Regions from separate parts of the Nonomuraea sp. H19 genome, predicted to be linked through region 2. Evidence: riboswitches for the same ligand, from Rfam matches in the RefSeq annotation. Region 2 holds a riboswitch; the other holds the start of a gene.

Region 1 (8,401 bases), on a different contig from region 2:
CCTGCGCGGCGTATTCGGGGTGCCCGGTGGCCAGCGCGGTCCTGGCCGCGGCCCTGGCGGCCTCGATGTCGCCGCGCTCCTCCAGCACCACGGCGAGCCCGACGGCGGCCTGGGCCCTGTCGGGTCCTTCCGGGTCGGCGGCCAGCTGGGACAGGATGGCCGCGGCGCCGTCCAGGTCGCCGTGCTCGGCCAGGCGGCGGGCGGTGTCGAGAGGCGGGGTCTCCAGCTCTGAGGACGTCAAGAGAGCTCCTTCAGGCGACAGTCGCACCGAAGCTTAACGACTTCTGGCGATCATGTCTCCTCACTTGACGCTGAAGGACTGGCCGGCGCGGGGTTCTCCGCGCTCGCCCTCGTTCCGCGTCAGGCGCAGGCTCCCGGCGGGAGGCTGCGCCTGAGCAGCAGAGCCGTCAGTCCTCGTATGCCTCCAGCGGCGGGCACGAGCACACCAGGTTGCGGTCCCCGTACGCCTGGTCGATGCGCCGCACCGGCACCCAATACTTACCGTCACGCAGCGACGACAGCGGGTACGCGGCCTCGGTCCGCGAGTACGGGTGCGGCCACTCGTCGGCGGTGACCGACTCGGCCGTGTGGGGCGCGTTCCGCAGGGGGTTGTCGGTCTTGTCGTAGTCGCCCGACGCCACCTTCGAGATCTCCCCCCGGATGGCGATCATCGCGTCCACGAACCGGTCGAGCTCGGCGAGGTCCTCGCTCTCCGTCGGCTCGATCATCAGGGTCCCCGCCACCGGGAACGACATGGTCGGCGCGTGGAAGCCGTAGTCGATGAGCCTCTTGGCCACGTCGTCCACGGTGACGCCGGTCTCCTTGGTGATCTGCCGCAGGTCGATGATGCACTCGTGCGCCACCAGCCCGCCGCGCCCGGTGTACAGCACCGGGTAGTGCGGGGCCAGCCGGCGGGCCAGGTAGTTCGCCGACAGGATGGCCTGCTCGGTCGCCGCCGTGAGCCCTTCCGAGCCCATCATCCGGATGTACGCCCACGAGATCGGCAAGATCCCCGCCGACCCGTACGGAGCGGCGGACACGGGCCCGACGGGGCTGTCGTCGTGCAGCGGGTGGGCGGGCAGGTAGGGGGCCAGGTGGCCGCGCACCGCGACCGGGCCGACGCCGGGGCCGCCGCCGCCGTGCGGGATGCAGAACGTCTTGTGCAGGTTGAGGTGGGACACGTCGGCCCCGAACTCGCCCGGCTTGGCCAGCCCGACCAGGGCGTTGAGGTTGGCCCCGTCGACGTACACCTGGCCGCCGGCCTCGTGCACCTTGGCGCACACCTCGGTGATCGTCTCCTCGTACACGCCGTGCGTCGACGGGTACGTCACCATGATCGCCGCCAGCGCGTCACGATGCTTGGCGATCTTGGCGTCGAGGTCCTCCAGGTCCACGTTGCCGTCGGAGTCGCAGGCCACGACGACGACGCGCATGCCGGCCATGACGGCGCTGGCCGCGTTGGTGCCGTGCGCGGAGGACGGGATGAGGCAGACCTCGCGTCCGGCCTGCCCGTGCGCGCGATGGTAGGCGCGGATGGCGAGCAGCCCGGCGAACTCGCCCTGGGAGCCGGCGTTCGGCTGGATGGAGACCGCGTCGTAGCCGGTGACCTCGGCCAGCCAGCGCTCCAGCGTGCCGATCAGCTCCAGGTAGCCTTCGGTCTGGTCGGCGGGCGCGTACGGGTGGATCGCGGCGAACTCGGGCCAGGTGATCGGCTCCATCTCGGTGCTCGCGTTGAGCTTCATCGTGCAGGAGCCGAGCGGGATCATGGAGCGGTCGAGCGCGATGTCCTTGTCCTGCAGCCTGCGCAGGTAGCGCAGCATCGCGGTCTCGGAGTGGTGGCTGTGGAAGACCGGGTGCGTCAGGTACGCCGACTCGCGCAGCAGCCCGGCGGGCAGCGCGTCCGAGCAGCCCTCGATGTCCACGTCCGTGCCGGACAGGCCGAAGGCCGCCCACACCGCGGCGACCTCGGCGGCGCCGGTCTTCTCGTCGCAGGCGATGGAGACGTGGTCGTCGCCGGCCCGCCAGAGGTTGACGCCCCGCTCGGCGGCCGCGGCGACCACCTCGGCGGCCCGGCCGGGCACCCGGACCAGGACGGTGTCGAAGAACTCGCGGTGCACGACCTCCAGGCCGGCCCGGCGCAGTCCCTCGGCGAGGGCGACAGCGTGCCGGTGCACCCGGTGGGCGATGCGGCGCAGCCCGTCGGGACCGTGGTAGACGGCGTACATGCCGGCGATGACGGCGAGCAGGACCTGCGCGGTGCAGATGTTGCTGGTGGCCTTCTCGCGGCGGATGTGCTGCTCGCGGGTCTGCAGCGCGAGCCGGTAGGCGGGGTCGCCGTCGGCGTCCACGGACACGCCCACGAGACGCCCGGGAAGCTGGCGCTGCAGGCCCTCGCGGACGGACATGTACGCGGCGTGCGGCCCGCCGAACCCGAACGGCACCCCGAAGCGCTGCGAGGACCCGATCGCGATGTCGGCGCCCAGCTCGCCCGGCGCGGCCACGAGCGTCAGGGCCAGCAGGTCAGCGGCGGCCACCACGAGCGCGCCCATCTCGCGGGCCGCGGCGGCCACGGCGCGGAAGTCGCGCACCCGCCCGGAGGCCCCCGGGTACTGGACGAGCACGCCGAAGCACTCGGGCAGCTCGCCGTCCAGCGGGCTTTCCACCAGCGTGATGCCGAGCGGCTCGGCCCTGGTGGCCAGCACGGCCTTGGTCTGGGGCAGGGTGTCGGCGTCGATCACGAACACGCTGCTCTTGGACTTGCCGGCGCGGCGGGCCAGCGTCATGGCCTCGGCGGCGGCGGTGCCCTCGTCGAGCAGGGACGCTCCGGCGACGGGCAGGCCCGTGAGGTCGGAGACGACGGTCTGGAAGTTCAGCAGCGCCTCGAGGCGGCCCTGCGAGATCTCCGGCTGGTACGGCGTGTACGCGGTGTACCAGCCCGGGTTCTCCAGCAGGTTGCGGCGGATGACGGCGGGCGTGATCGTGTCGTGGTAGCCGAGGCCGATCATGGAGGTGAGCACCCGGTTGCGGTCGGCGAGGGAGCGCAGTTCGGCGATCGCCTCGGTCTCGCTCGCCGCGGCGGGCAGCTTGAGCCGGTCCTTGGCCCTGATGGCCTCGGGGACGGCCACTGCCACGAGGTCCGCCACGGACTCGAAGCCGACGGCCTCGAGCATGCGCTGCTGCTCGGACTCCGATGGGCCGATGTGCCTGGACGAGAACGGCGGAGCGGACAGATCGGTCATAGGGAATGCCTCCCGAGGCTATGGAGACCGGCGCCAGGGCGCGGGCGAGTGCCGGATCTCCCCCTCTGTCAGCGCGGGCGTCACCGCGACCTGAGAGCTTCACCCCGGGACAGGGGCTTGCACCGTCGGTGAGGCGCGCCTGGCGGGCGCGCCTGCTTTCCAGAGTTGCCTCGCCCGAGCGGTACAGGATGCCTGAGAGATTCCGGGGAGGGTTGCTCCTTCGGCGCTCCGGACCCGAGGGCCCGGAGACTCTCCCGCACGGGGTCGTCAGCCTTGCTGTCCTAGATTACAACCCTATGCGATACATGCTACGTCGCCGGGCGATTACTACCCTATGCGAAACGTCCAGCACTCCAGGCAACGCCTACGGCGTAGCGCGTCCAGCGATGCGCCGCAGGCCGCGGTTTGCGCGCCTACGGCGTGGCGCGTCCATGCGGTGCACAACAGGCAGCGGCCTGCGCCTACGGCGTGGCGCGTCCAGCGATGCGCCGCAGGCCGCGGTTTGCGCGCCTACGGCGTGGCGCGTCCAGCGGCGCGCACCAGGCAGCGGCGGTTTGCGCGCCTACCCTATGCGTCGCGCGCGTCGCCGCTGGGCGAGTTCGTCAGCGGGGTGGTCGGCCGGGACGGTGTCCTCGACCGCCGCTCTTTCCCCCGGCAGCTCCGCGAGGGATCCCTCGACCTCGCGCCAGACCCGGCCGAGCGCGATGCCGAACACGCCCTGACCGCCCTGGAGCAGATCGATCACCTCGTCGGCCGAGGTGCACTCGTAGACGCTGACGCCGTCGCTCATGAGCGTGATCTGCGCGAGGTCGGCGACCCCGCGATCGCGCAGGTGCTGCACGGCCGTGCGGATCTGCTGCAGCGACACCCCGGTGTCGAGGAGCCGCTTGACGACCTTGAGCACCAGGATGTCGCGGAAGCTGTAGAGCCGCTGGGAGCCCGATCCGTGCGCGGCTCTTATCGTGGGCTCGACCAGCCCCGTGCGCGCCCAGTAGTCAAGCTGCCTGTAGGTGATGCCGGCCGCCGCGCAGGCCGTCGGCCCGCGGTATCCGATGTCGCCCGGCAACGCCGCGGGCTGCTCGTCGAAGAGCAGACCCTGCTCTCCGGCACGCTGCCGCGCGTCCTCACGCCGCACCGGATCTTCCTGGCCGGCCGTCTTTCCCTCGCCGCTGCTGACCGCCACGCGGACCTCCGGCTTTCTCTCATCCCACGGCCTGATCTGGGGGTTCGTAAAGGGCGACCGCAGGTTTCACTTGCACCGTAGGACCGTGACCATGGCGAGTCAACGATCCGGCTCGGCGCGTCGTGAAGCGTAAATGCACCGAAATACCTACCCCGCCCTGCCGAAGTCTTCGGGAGTGATCGTGTCAAGGAACTCCCTGAACTTCTCCACCTCATCCTCCTGGTCGTCCGGGATGACTACGCCGGCCTCCTGGACCACCTCCTCGCTGGCGAAGATGCGCGCTCCCGTGCGCAGCGCGAGCGCGATCGAGTCCGACGGCCGCGCGCTCACCTCCACGCCGTTGGAGAAGACGAGGTCGGCGAAGAAGATGCCGTCGCGCAGCGCGACGATGTTGACCGCCCGCAGGCCGACGCCGAGGGCGCTGAGCACGTCTCGGAAGAGGTCATGGGTGAGCGGCCGGGGCGGTGGCTCCTCCGCCTGGGCCAGGGCGATGGCCGTGGCTTCGGTCATGCCAATCCATATAGGAAGGAACCGCTCCCCGTGTGCCTCCTTGAGCAAGACGATCGGCTGATTTGTGGGCATTTCAACTCGTACGCCCACGACCTCCATCTGCAACACGGGCTGCTCCGTATTCCTGACCGGTCACCCGGCACAGCTATTTGCTCGTCGCTTCTGCTGACTGGCTACTTCAATTCAACGTAACACCCAGCGGGCCTGGATGTGCCCCCGCCTCCCAGCTCGCTACGGTCTCAACGCCCCAACACAGCTCGCACCCCCGTGCGCACAAGGGATGCGTGCAGGTCGAGCAGGAGCGTGGACAACTCTCGGGCGACCTCGTCGGCCTCGCCGATGGCCCCCGGGGCGCGTCGTTTCAGTATGGGGGCGACGGTCTGCTCCACCAGGCCGCACTCGCGCTCGGCCGCGGCCCTGACCGCGCGCAGGTGCCTGGCGTGCAGGCCGAAGCGGGCCAGAGCGCCGACGGTCCGCGCCACCTTGAGCGCCTCCTCGTCGTAGCGCCTGGCCACCGGTTCCAGGAGGCCGTAGTCCTCGAGCTCGGCGAGCGTCTCCTCGTCGATCCCGGCCGCCTCCAGCAGCTCCGCCCGGCTGAGCCTGACCTCCTGCTTGTCCTGCACCGCGCGGGGGCGGCCGAAGCTCTCGGCCATCCTGTCCTTGATCACCCGCAGCGGCAGGTAGTGGTCACGCTGCTCGGTCAGGATGAAGCGCAGTTGCTCCACGTGCAGGTGGGTGAACTTGCGGTAGCCGGAAGGGCTGCGCTCGGGCTCGATCAGCCCCTCGCCCTCCAAAAACCTGATCTTGGAGATGGTCACATCGGGGAACTCGCCCTGGAGCAGCGCGAGCACCTCCCCGATACTCATGTGCGAGCGCGCGGCCTGTGAGGTCATGCGGCCTCCTCTGCCGGCCGCATGACCTCGCACGAAGCCGCGTGCCTTGATCGCTCGCTTCGCTCAATCATGCGCCGGAGTTGCCACGCATCAGGAAGACGAGGCGGAACTTGCCGATCTGCACCTCGTCTCCGGAGTGCAGGGGAACCTCCTCGATCCGCTCCCTGTTGACGTAGGTGCCGTTGAGGCTGCCCACGTCACGCACCGAGAACTGGCCGCCGCGGTGGCGGTAGAACTCGACGTGGCGGCGGGAGACGGTGATGTCGTCCAGGAAGATGTCGCTCTCCGGGTGGCGCCCGGTCGTGGTCAGCTCCTTGTCGAGCCGGAAGCGGCTCCCCTGATTGGGACCCCTGGTCACCGAGAGCAACGCCGTGCCGGGCGGCAGCTGCTCGAGCAGCGCCCTCTCGGCCAGGAGCATGTCGCCTGTCTCAGCCTCGTACGCCTCGATTCCCGCGACCGAGATCGTCGACGTGGTGTCCCCGGAGACCTCGGGTCTGGTCAGCGGTGACCCACAGCGGGAACAGAAACGGGCATCCTCGGGGTTGGCGTGCCCGCACTGCGTGCAGTAGACGCTCGGCATCGATCGGCTCGGCCTCCTACCGCGAAGACGCGGCGACGGTGCTCGGGGCGCGCCTCGCTTCGCTTTTCACGTTTGCGAATGCCGCAACTTACGCTGATCAGCGGCAAAGGTCAACTCGGGGCGCTGGACGGTTGGTTTGGACGCAGACAAAGTTACCGCCGCTTCCGCCCCGTGGTCCATGCCGCCGCGCGTTTATACATTACGATCTTGCGGCGCCGTGCGCGCGCATGAGCCGCAATTCTGCGGCACTTTGCCGGCTGCGGGGCCTGCGTCCGCAGCTTTTCCCACCGTACCGCCACGTTGCGTGATCGGCGGTCAGGACGCGGCCTGCTCGACGATGCGCGCCCAGCGTTCGAGCAGGGCCTGGGCGCTGTCCATGTCGGGGGCCTCGGCCCACAGGTCGGTGACGGGCTCGGCGGCGGCGGGCAGGACCAGCACCCAGCTGCCGTCCTCGCGGGCGACCCGCACGCCGTCAGTGGTGTCGATGCGGTGGCCGTCTGGCTCGGACTCGGCCGTTTCGATGACCGAGCGCATGACGGCGCCCTTGGCCGCCCACGGCGTGGGCACGGTGCGTTTGAGCATCTTGACCTCGGGGATCCTGGCGTCGATCTGGCTGAGCGACAGGCGGGTGCGGGCGACCAGGCCCAGCAGGCGCATGAACGCGGCCAGCCCGTCGATGGCGGGGCTGAACTCCGGCACCACGAACCCGCCGCGCCCATCCGCCGCGAAGATCATGTCGGCGCCCGCCGCGGCCGAGGTGAGGGCGTCGAGGGAGGTGGAGGTCCACTGCACCTGGACGCCGTGGAAGCGGCAGACCTGCTCGGCGACCCTGGTCGCGGTGACCGGAAGCGCCACCTGGCCGCCCCTGCGCTCGGCGGCGACGAGGTCGAGCACGACGAGCAGGGCGCGTTCGTCGTTGATGAGGTGACCCATCTCGTCCACGAGGGCGATGCGCTCGCCGACCGGATCGAAGCGGACGCCGAACGCCGCCCGCGAGGAGCTCACGAGCTCCGACAGGCGCTGCAGGTCGCGGCGGCGCTCGGCCAGCGTCTCGGTGGGCGAGACGTCGTCGAGGCGGGCGTTCACGGTCAGCACCTCCACGCCCACCCGGCCCAGCAGCGTGGGCATGACCAGCGAGGAGGTGCCGCCGGCGCAGTCGACGACGACCTTCATGTCTCTGACGTCGCCCACGCCGACGTGGCGCAGCAACTCCTGGGTGTAGTCCTCGACCGCCCTGGCCGGGTAGGTGAGCTCGGCGATCTCGCCGGGGAAGGCGCGGCGGAACTCCTGGCGGGAGAAGACCCGCTCCAGCTTGCGCTGGGCGGCCGGGGGCAGGTCGGCGCCGCGGTCGTCCATGATGATGATGTCCACGCTCTGCGGGTCCCCGGGCGTGGTGCGCAGCGCGATGCCGCCGGCGGCCGACTCGCGGGCGGTGTGGAAGCGGGCCACCGGCAGCGGGGCGGCCTCCAGGTCGAGCACGTTGATCGCGCCGGCGGTGAGCGCGCCGATGACGGCCCGCTTGAGCGCCCTGGCGGCCAGCGAGCAGTCACGGGAGGTGACGACGTACTCGCCCTTCTTCACGGTGGTGGCGTACGCGCTGGCCAGGCGCACGCACAGCTCGGCTGTGATCTCCACGTTGACCAGGCCGCTGACGCCCCGGGGGCCGAACAGGCTGCGCTGGCCGCGCGACTCCCAGATGACGCTGGTGTTGACGACCGCGCCGGCCTCGATGGTCTTGAAGGGGTAGACCTTGACGCCGCTGGAGACGTACGCCTCGGCCTCGATGACGCATTCGTCGCCGATGACGGCGTTCTCCTCGATGCGGGCGCCGGCCATCACGTCGGTGCTCTTGCCGATCACACAGCCGCGCAGGTGGGCGCCGGGGCCGAGGTAGACGTTGTCGTGGACGACCGCGCGGTGCAGGAAGGCGCCTTCGCGGACGACGACGTTGTTGCCGAGCACGGTGTACTCGCGCAACTCGGCGCCCGCCTCGACC
Region 2 (8,401 bases):
AAACGCGCCGACTCGTCCAACATGTCCTCAGGTCTTGACAAGGGATCCCGCCATGCACCTCAATGGTCTAAGACTAGCCCAATCAACGGGAAAGCGCCTCTGTCCAGATCGGAGCGACGTCACGTGAGCGAAGGGTTCCTGTCCGTCGGCGAACTACGCGACGAGGTGACAGCCGGCCGCGTCGACACCGTCCTGCTCGCGATCGCCGACATGCAGGGCAGGTTGCAGGGCAAGAGGCTGTCGGCGCGCTATTTTCTCGACGAGGTGGTGGGGCACGGCTCCGAGGGCTGCAACTACCTGCTGGCCGTGGACGTGGACATGAACACCGTCTCCGGCTACGCGATGTCGTCCTGGGATCGCGGGTACGGCGACTTCGTGATGAAGCCGGACCTCGGGACGCTGCGCCGGGTGCCCTGGCAGGAGGGGACCGCGATGCTGATGGCGGACCTGGTTTGGGAGGGCGGCGGCGACGTGACCGCCTCGCCCCGCCAGATCCTGCGCAGGCAGCTCGCCCGCCTGGCCGAGCGCGGATTGACCGCGTACGTGGGCACCGAGCTGGAGTTCATCCTCTACGAGGACAGCTACGAGGACGCGTGGAAGCGCGGCTATCGCGACATGTCGCCCGCGAACCTCTACAACGTCGACTACTCCCTCCTCGGCACCGCCCGCGTCGAGCCGCTCCTGCGCCGCATCAGGCGCGGCATGGAGGGCGCCGGCATGTACGTCGAGTCCGCCAAGGGCGAGTGCAACCTGGGCCAGCACGAGATCGCCTTCCGCTACGACGAGGCGCTCAAGAGCTGCGACAACCACTCCATCTACAAGAACGGCGCCAAGGAGATCGCTGCCCAGGAAGGCAAGTCGATCACCTTCATGGCCAAGCCCAACCACCGCGAGGGCAACTCCTGTCACATCCACATCTCCCTCCGCAGCCAGGACGGAGATCCGGTGATGGCCGGCGAAGGGCCGCACGGGCTCTCGCCGCTCGGCGCCCGCTTCATCGCCGGACAGCTCGCCTGCCTGCGCGAGCTCACCATGCTGTACGCCCCCAACATCAACTCCTACAAGCGCTACGTCCCCGGCAGCTTCGCCCCCACGGCCGTCAAGTGGGGCGTCGACAACCGCACCTGCTCGCTCCGGCTCGTCGGCCACGGCCACTCGCTGCGCGTGGAGAACCGGGTGCCGGGCGGCGACGTCAACCCTTACCTGGCGGTGGCGGCGCTGGTCGCGGCCGGGCTGCACGGGATCGACAACGAGCTGCCGCTGGAGGAGGCGTACGAGGGCAACGCCTACGCCTCGGGCGCCGAGACGGTGCCGCACACGTTGCGCGACGCCCTCGCCCTGTTCGAGGGGTCGAAGCTGGCGTGTGAGTCGTTCGGCGAGGACGTGGTCGAGCACTACGCCAACAACGCGCGGGTGGAGCTGACCGCCTTCGACGCGGCGGTGACGGACTGGGAGCTGTTCCGTGGTTTCGAGCGGATGTGAAGGGACGCATGAAGATCGTTAATCCGGCGACGGAGGACGTGCTCGCCGAGGTCGAGTTCGCCGACGCGGCCGAGGTCGACCGGGCTGTGGAGCGTGCCAGGAAGGCGTACGCGGGGTGGCGGGACGTGGCGCCGGGCGACCGGGCGCGGCTGCTGCGGCGCTTCGCCGACCTGGTGGGCGAGCACGGCGAGGAGCTGGCGCGGCTGGAGCTGGCCAACGCCGGGCACCCGATCGGGAGCGCCCGCTGGGAGGCCGGCAGCGTACGCGACGTGCTGCACTTCTACGCCGCCGCCCCCGAGCGCAACCACGGCAAGCAGATTCCGGTGCCGGGCGGCGTGGACGTCACGTTCCAGGAGCCGCTGGGCGTCGTGGGCGTCATCGTGCCGTGGAACTTCCCCATGCTGATCATGTCCTGGGGCGTCGCCCCCGCGCTCGCGGCCGGCAACACGGTGATCGTGAAGCCGGCCGAATGGACTCCGCTGACCGCGCTGAGGCTGGCCGAGCTGGCCTTGGCGGCGGGCCTCCCCGAGGGGGTGCTCCAGGTTCTGCCTGGGGCAGGGGAGGTCGCGGGGGCCAGGCTGGTGGAGCACCCGGACGTGGCCAAGATCGTGTTCACCGGCTCGACCGAGGTGGGCAAGGAGATCGCCGCCAAGGCCGCCGCCCACGTGAAGCGGGTGACGCTGGAGCTGGGCGGCAAATCCGCGAATATCGTCTTCGCGGATGCGGACCTCGAAAAGGCGGCGAAAACCGCGCCTTATGCCGTCTTCGACAACGCGGGCCAGGACTGCTGCGCCCGGTCCAGGCTGCTCGTCCAGGCCGACGTGTACGACGCGTTCATGGCGCTGCTCACCCCGGCCGTACAGGGCGTCAAAGTCGGCGACCCGCTCGACGAGAGCACCGAGATGGGGCCGCTGATCAGCGCCGAGCATCTCGACCGGGTTCGCGGCTTCGTCGCGGACGGCACCCCCTACCTGCAGGGATCCTGCCCGCAGGGCAAGGGCTACTGGTTCCCGCCGACCGTGCTGACCCCGGACGTCACCGACCGGGCGTTCACCGAGGAGATCTTCGGGCCCGTCGTGTCGGTCGTGCCGTTCCGGGACGAGGCGGAGGCCGTACGGATCGCCAACGACACCCCCTACGGGCTGAGCGGCTCCATCTGGACCCGCGACGTGGGACGAGCGTTGCGCGTGGCCAGGGCGGTCGAAGCGGGCGCGCTGTCGGTGAACTCGCACTCGTCGGTCCGCTACTGGACCCCGTTCGGCGGCTTCAAGCAGTCCGGCCTCGGCAGGGAGCTCGGCCCGGACGCCCTGGCGGCGTTCACCGAGACCAAGAACGTCTTCATTTCGTGGGAGTGAACCCGACGCAGTGAGCGGAGTGGAGGCCCGACGAAGGAGGGACTCCGCGAAGCGAATGAGGAGCGGTGAACGACCAAATGAGCAGGGAGTGAACCCGGCGCAGTGAGCAAAGCGAATAATGAGCAGGGAGTGAGATCAGTGCAGCGGTTGCAGGATCGGGTGGCCGTCATCACCGGCGCGGGCAGCGGCATCGGGCTGGCCACGGCCCGCAGGTTCGCCGAGGAAGGCGCCAGGGTCGTCTGCGTGGACGTCGACGAGGAGGCGGGCAAGAAGGCCGCGGCCGAGGTCGGCGGCCTTTTCGTCAAGGCCGACGTGACCAGCGAGGACGACGTCGTGCGGATGTACGAGACGGCGCACGCGACGTACGGCAGCGTGGACATCGCCTTCAACAACGCCGGCATCTCGCCGCCCGACGACGACTCGATCCTGGAGACCGGCATCGACGCCTGGCGCCGCGTCCAGGAGGTCAACCTGACCAGCGTCTACCTGTGCTGCAAGCACGCGATCCCGTACATGCGGCGGCAGGGCAAGGGCTCGATCATCAACACCGCCTCGTTCGTGGCCGTCATGGGGTCGGCGACGTCGCAGATCTCCTACACCGCCTCCAAGGGCGGCGTGCTGGCGATGTCCCGCGAGCTCGGCGTGCAGTTCGCCAGGGAGGGCATCCGGGTCAACGCCCTGTGCCCCGGGCCGGTGAACACGCCGCTGCTGCAGGAGCTGTTCGCCAAGGACCCGGAGCGGGCGCAGCGGCGGCTGGTGCACGTTCCCGTGGGGCGCTTCGCCGAGGCCACGGAGATCGCGGCCGCGGTGGCGTTCCTGGCCAGCGACGACGCGTCGTTCATCACGGCCAGCGAGTTCCTGGTGGACGGCGGCATTTCCGGCGCCTACGTGACGCCGCTCTAGGAGGGGTCGTGCGTCCTGTCATCGGCATCACGTCCTACGTCGAGCCCGCGAAGTTCACGGTGTGGACCGACATGACCGTCGCGCTCCTGCCGTACATGTACGTGGAGCAGGTCGTACGCGCCGGCGGGCAGCCCGTCGTCCTGCCGCCGGCCGGCGATCCCGCGCAGGTCGTGAGCCGCCTGGACGGGCTGATCCTGGCCGGGGGCGGCGACATCGACCCGGCCAGGTACGGCACGACACCGGAGGAAAAGACCAGCTATATCCGCAAATTTCGGGACGAGGCGGAGTTCGCCGTGATCAGCGCCGCCCTCGACGCCGAGCTGCCGTTCCTGGGCATCTGCCGCGGCCTCCAGGTGCTGAACGTCACCCTCGGCGGCACCCTCCACCAGCACCTCCCCGACGTGGTCGGGCACACGGGCCACTCCCCCGCGCCCGGCCGTTTCGGCCCGCTGCCCATCACCCCCGCCCCCGGCACCCGGCTGGCCAAGGCCCTGGGCACGGAGCCGGTGACCGTCCCGCACTACCACCATCAGGCCATCGACCGCCTCGCCCCCGGCCTCACCGTCACCGCCACGGCCGAGGACGGCACGATCGAAGCGGTCGAGCTGGACTCGGGCCCGTTCACGGTCGCCGTGCAGTGGCATCCGGAGGCGGCCGACGACTGCGCGACCTTCGAGGCGCTGGTGGCGGCCTGCTGACCGGCTCAGTGCCGGTGCTCCTCAGCGCAGCCCCGTGAAGAACGCGCGGACGTCGGCGACGAACGCCTCCGGCTGTTCCAGGGCGGCGAACGTGCCGCCCTGGTCGTGCTCCACCCAGCCGACGATGTTGTTGTCGCGCTCGGCGAAGCGCCGGATCGGCCGCAGGATGTCCTTGGGGAAAACCGAGATCGACGTGGGCACCGTGGCCGGCTTGAGCTCCCACTCGACGCTGGTGTCCTGGTCGGTGTCCGGCGTCTCGACGAACGACCGGGCGGCCGAGCCGGCGGTGTTGGTCAGCCAGTAGAGCATGACCGTGGTCAGCAGCCGGTCGGTGTCGATGCCGGCGTCGCTCCACTCGTGGTAGACGCCGGCGAACCAGGCCAGCAGCGCGACCGGCGAATCGGCCATGCCGTAGGCGAAGGTCTGCGGCCGGGCCGACTGGATGAGCTTGTAGCCGTACTGCTCGGTCAGGTAGCGCTCGCGGAAGGCCAGGCGTTCCTGCTCCACCTCGCTCAGGTCGTCGAACTCGCCGGGCGCGCCGATGGGGAAGCAGATGATGCCGTTGCCGTGCATGCCGGCGACGCGTTCCGGAGCCAGCACGCCGACCTCTCGCGAGATCCAGGTGCCCCAGTCACCGCCCTGAACGCCGAAACGCTCGTAGCCGAGCCGGGTCATGAGCTCCAGCCAGGCTCTGGCGATGCGGGTGGAGCCCCATCCGATCTCATGGGTGGGACCGGACAGCCCATAGCCGGGCAGGGACGGGATGACCAGGTGGAAGTCCCGGCTGAGCGGCTCGATCACGTCGAGGTACTCCACGGGGGAGCGGGGCCAGCCGTGGGTGATCAGCAGGGGCAGGGCATCGGGGTTCGCGGACCGGATGTGGAGGAAGTGGACCCGCTGCCCGTCGATCTCGGTGACGAACTGGTCATGCCGGTTCAGCTCGGCCTGGGCGCCGGCCCAGTCATAGCCGGTACGCCAGTACGCGACCAGCTCCTTGAGGTGGCCGAGCGGAACGCCATATCCCCAGCCCAGACCGGGGACCTCGTCCGGCCAGCGCACCCGGTCGAGCCGCGCGTGCAGATCGTCCAGATCGGCTTGGGCGGTTTCGAGGCGGAAAGGCCGGATGTCGTGCAAGGTCACATGATCTCCTTCGAGCGTATCGTACGTCGTACCGTACAGCATACGGTTCGTGCCACGCAAGCCGGCCACTCGACATGCTGGTGAAAAGCCGCGGATGCCTTCTCGGGCACCCGCGGCCGTTACGCGACCGGCTTCAGCACGTCGTCGAAGAAGACGACGTCCTTGCCGTACTTCTCCTCGACCCTGCGGCGCAGGTCATCGCTCGTCAGCCAGGAGGTCACCTCCACCCGGTTCCGCGTCACGCTGGAAGACGCCGTGATGAGGCCGCCGCTGCCCATCTCGCCCTCCACCTGCCGCTGGATCTCGTGCAGCTCGGCCTGGCTGCGCTGCGCGCCGCTCACGCACAACGCGCCGCCCCACACCCCCCGGATCCACTTCTCACGACCCGCCAGGTCGCCGGTGAACTTGAGATTCAGGACCAGGCGCTTCGGATCGTTGCCCTGCTTCTCCGTCTCCCTGGGAGTCAGGAGCGGGTCCAGGTAGCTCTGGTCGAGCCACGCTCCCGCGAACTCCTCGGCCGTCCCGGCCAGCGACATCGCCTTCTCCAGGGTCTCCTGCGTCGCCCTGGCCGGATCGACGGGCCGCCAGCCGCCCGCGGGCTTGGGGCACGGGCTCGCGAACCCGCCCTCCCCCGCCGGATCCTCCCTGGCCCGCACCGGCTCTCCCGGCGGCTCCGTCAGGGTCAGCCGGGCGCCGTCCCAGGTGCCGACCACCCGGTACGAGCCCCACTTCACGCCGGCCAGCGACTCATGCTTCACCTTGCTCCAGTCCCAGCCCATGACGTCGGGACCACCGCACTGGGGCGGGTTCGACTCCGCGACCATCGTGCATAACTGGGGCCCGTGCCCGCCGCCTTCGAGCACCGTCAGACTGGCCTCGTAGCGAGGCGGTGGCGCGGGAGCCGCGGCCTCCTGGGCGCCGCAGGACGTGACTGTCAGGGCGGCCGCGAGGCCCAGAGCCGCCGTTCGCCGATTCATACCTCTATCGACGTCACCGTCCCCCGGACGGTTCAGGACAGACCGGTACGCGACAACACCCCCGTCACGGCACTAGGCTGACGGACATCACCGACGAAACCGTGCGGGAGAGCACCCTGACAGCCGGTCAGGGTCCCTGAAGGAGCAAGCCCTCCCCGCGAACCTCTCAAGGCAAAGGACCGCACGGACGAGGTGTCCTCTGGAAAGCAGGCCTGCTGGGGCCTCGCCGAAGGTGAAAGTCCGGTAAAACCCGGGCGAAGCTCTCAGGCATCAATGACAGAGGGGGAGGATGCTGGCATCCGATCCTGTCCTGAGGTGCGCAAAATGTCCCGACCGACACCGCTACGAGACGTTCACGAGAGCCTCGGCGCCACGCTCACCGACTTCGCGGGGTGGCTCATGCCCCTCCGGTACGGAAGCGAGTCCGCGGAGCACAACGCCGTTCGCGAGGCGGCCGGGCTGTTCGACCTCTCCCACATGGGCGAGATCTTCGTAACAGGGCCGCAGGCCGGGCAGGCGCTGGACTACGCGCTGGTCGGCCACCTGTCGGCGGTGGCGCCCGGGCGGGCCAGATACACCATGATCGTCAATGAGCGGGGCGGGGTGCTCGACGACCTCATCGTGTACCGGCTCGGCGACGAGGAATTCATGGTCGTGGCAAACGCCTCAAACTACGAAAAAGTCGCGAATGAGCTGACGATTCGCGCGAAGGCGTACGACGCGGTGGTCGAAGACCGCTCCGACCAGTACGCCCTGATCGCCGTACAGGGGCCCCGTTCCCAGGAGATCCTCGCCACGCTCACCGACGCCGACCTCGGCGGGCTCAAGTACTACGCGGGCCTGCCCGGCCTGGTGGACGGGCGGGAGGCGCTCATCGCCCGTACCGGCTACACCGGCGAGGACGGGTTCGAGCTCTTCGTCGCCAACCAGGACGCGGTGCCCCTCTGGCACGCGCTCATGGCCGCGGGCGAGCCGTACGGACTCAAGCCCGCGGGCCTGTCCAGCCGGGACACGCTCAGGCTGGAGGCGGGTATGCCGCTGTACGGCAACGAGCTCACCGCCGAGCTCACCCCGTTCGACGCGGGGCTCGGCAAAGTGGTGAAATTCGACAAGCCCGGCGACTTCGTCGGCAGGTCGGCGCTCGAGGCGGTCAAGGACGATCCGCCCCGGCGCCGCCTCGTCGGCCTGGTCGCACGGGGCCGCCGGGTGCCGCGACATGGTTACCCGGTCACCAAAGACGGCGTCGTCGTCGGCGAGGTCACCAGCGGTGCGCCTTCCCAGACTCTGGGCAAGCCCATCGCGATGGCCTACGTGGACACCGGGGCCGAAAAAAGCCTGGCCGTGGACATCCGGGGCAGCCAAGAACCTATGGACCTGGTCGAGCTGCCCTTTTACAGGAGGAAGAAGTGAGCAACATCCCTGACGACCTGAGCTACACCAAGGAGCACGAGTGGGTGGCCGGGGTCGACGACGGGCTGACCGTGACCGTCGGCATCACGGCCTATGCCGCCGACGCGCTTGGTGATGTCGTCTATGTGCAGCTCCCCGATGTCGGTTCGGTCGTCGAGGCCGGCGACTCGGTCGGGGAAGTGGAGTCGACCAAGTCCGTGAGCGAGATCTACACGCCGGTCGGCGGCGAGATCGTCGAGGTGAACCAGGCCGTCGCGGACGACCCGTCGCTCGCCAACAGCGACCCGTACGGCGAGGGCTGGATGTTCCGCGTCCGTATGGAGGGCGACCCGGAGGACCTGCTGTCCGCCGAGGAGTACACGGCGCTCACCTCGGGTGAGTCCTGATCTAATTTCGCCGGGGCCCTCACCGGGGCCCCGGCCCTGCCTGAAGGGCG

Evidence for each region. Region 2 has a riboswitch for glycine ahead of gcvT (glycine cleavage system aminomethyltransferase GcvT). Riboswitches for the same ligand answer to the same signal wherever they lie in the genome.
Region 1: linked by a shared signal. The riboswitch ahead of gcvP (aminomethyl-transferring glycine dehydrogenase) and the one ahead of gcvT (glycine cleavage system aminomethyltransferase GcvT) in region 2 are both predicted to bind glycine.

The regions. Positions count from the first base shown of each region.
Region 1 is NZ_JBQHCV010000022.1:70,656-79,056, reverse strand. It holds gene ACTMTI_RS38870 (hypothetical protein) at 1-241, opposite strand, end outside; gene gcvP (aminomethyl-transferring glycine dehydrogenase) at 408-3,239, opposite strand; glycine riboswitch at 3,295-3,408, opposite strand; glycine riboswitch at 3,409-3,506, opposite strand; gene ACTMTI_RS38860 (MerR family transcriptional regulator) at 3,802-4,422, opposite strand; gene ACTMTI_RS38855 (bifunctional nuclease family protein) at 4,570-5,040, opposite strand; gene ftsR (transcriptional regulator FtsR) at 5,172-5,825, opposite strand; gene ACTMTI_RS38845 (FHA domain-containing protein) at 5,893-6,405, opposite strand; gene ACTMTI_RS38840 (sugar phosphate nucleotidyltransferase) at 6,721-8,401, opposite strand, start outside.
Region 2 is NZ_JBQHCV010000004.1:326,617-335,017, reverse strand. It holds gene ACTMTI_RS10910 (glutamine synthetase family protein) at 124-1,482, shown strand; gene ACTMTI_RS10905 (aldehyde dehydrogenase family protein) at 1,491-2,837, shown strand; gene ACTMTI_RS10900 (3-oxoacyl-ACP reductase) at 2,976-3,740, shown strand; gene ACTMTI_RS10895 (gamma-glutamyl-gamma-aminobutyrate hydrolase family protein) at 3,749-4,438, shown strand; gene ACTMTI_RS10890 (epoxide hydrolase family protein) at 4,460-5,578, opposite strand; gene ACTMTI_RS10885 (hypothetical protein) at 5,698-6,555, opposite strand; glycine riboswitch at 6,650-6,747, shown strand; glycine riboswitch at 6,748-6,845, shown strand; gene gcvT (glycine cleavage system aminomethyltransferase GcvT) at 6,880-7,965, shown strand; gene gcvH (glycine cleavage system protein GcvH) at 7,962-8,351, shown strand.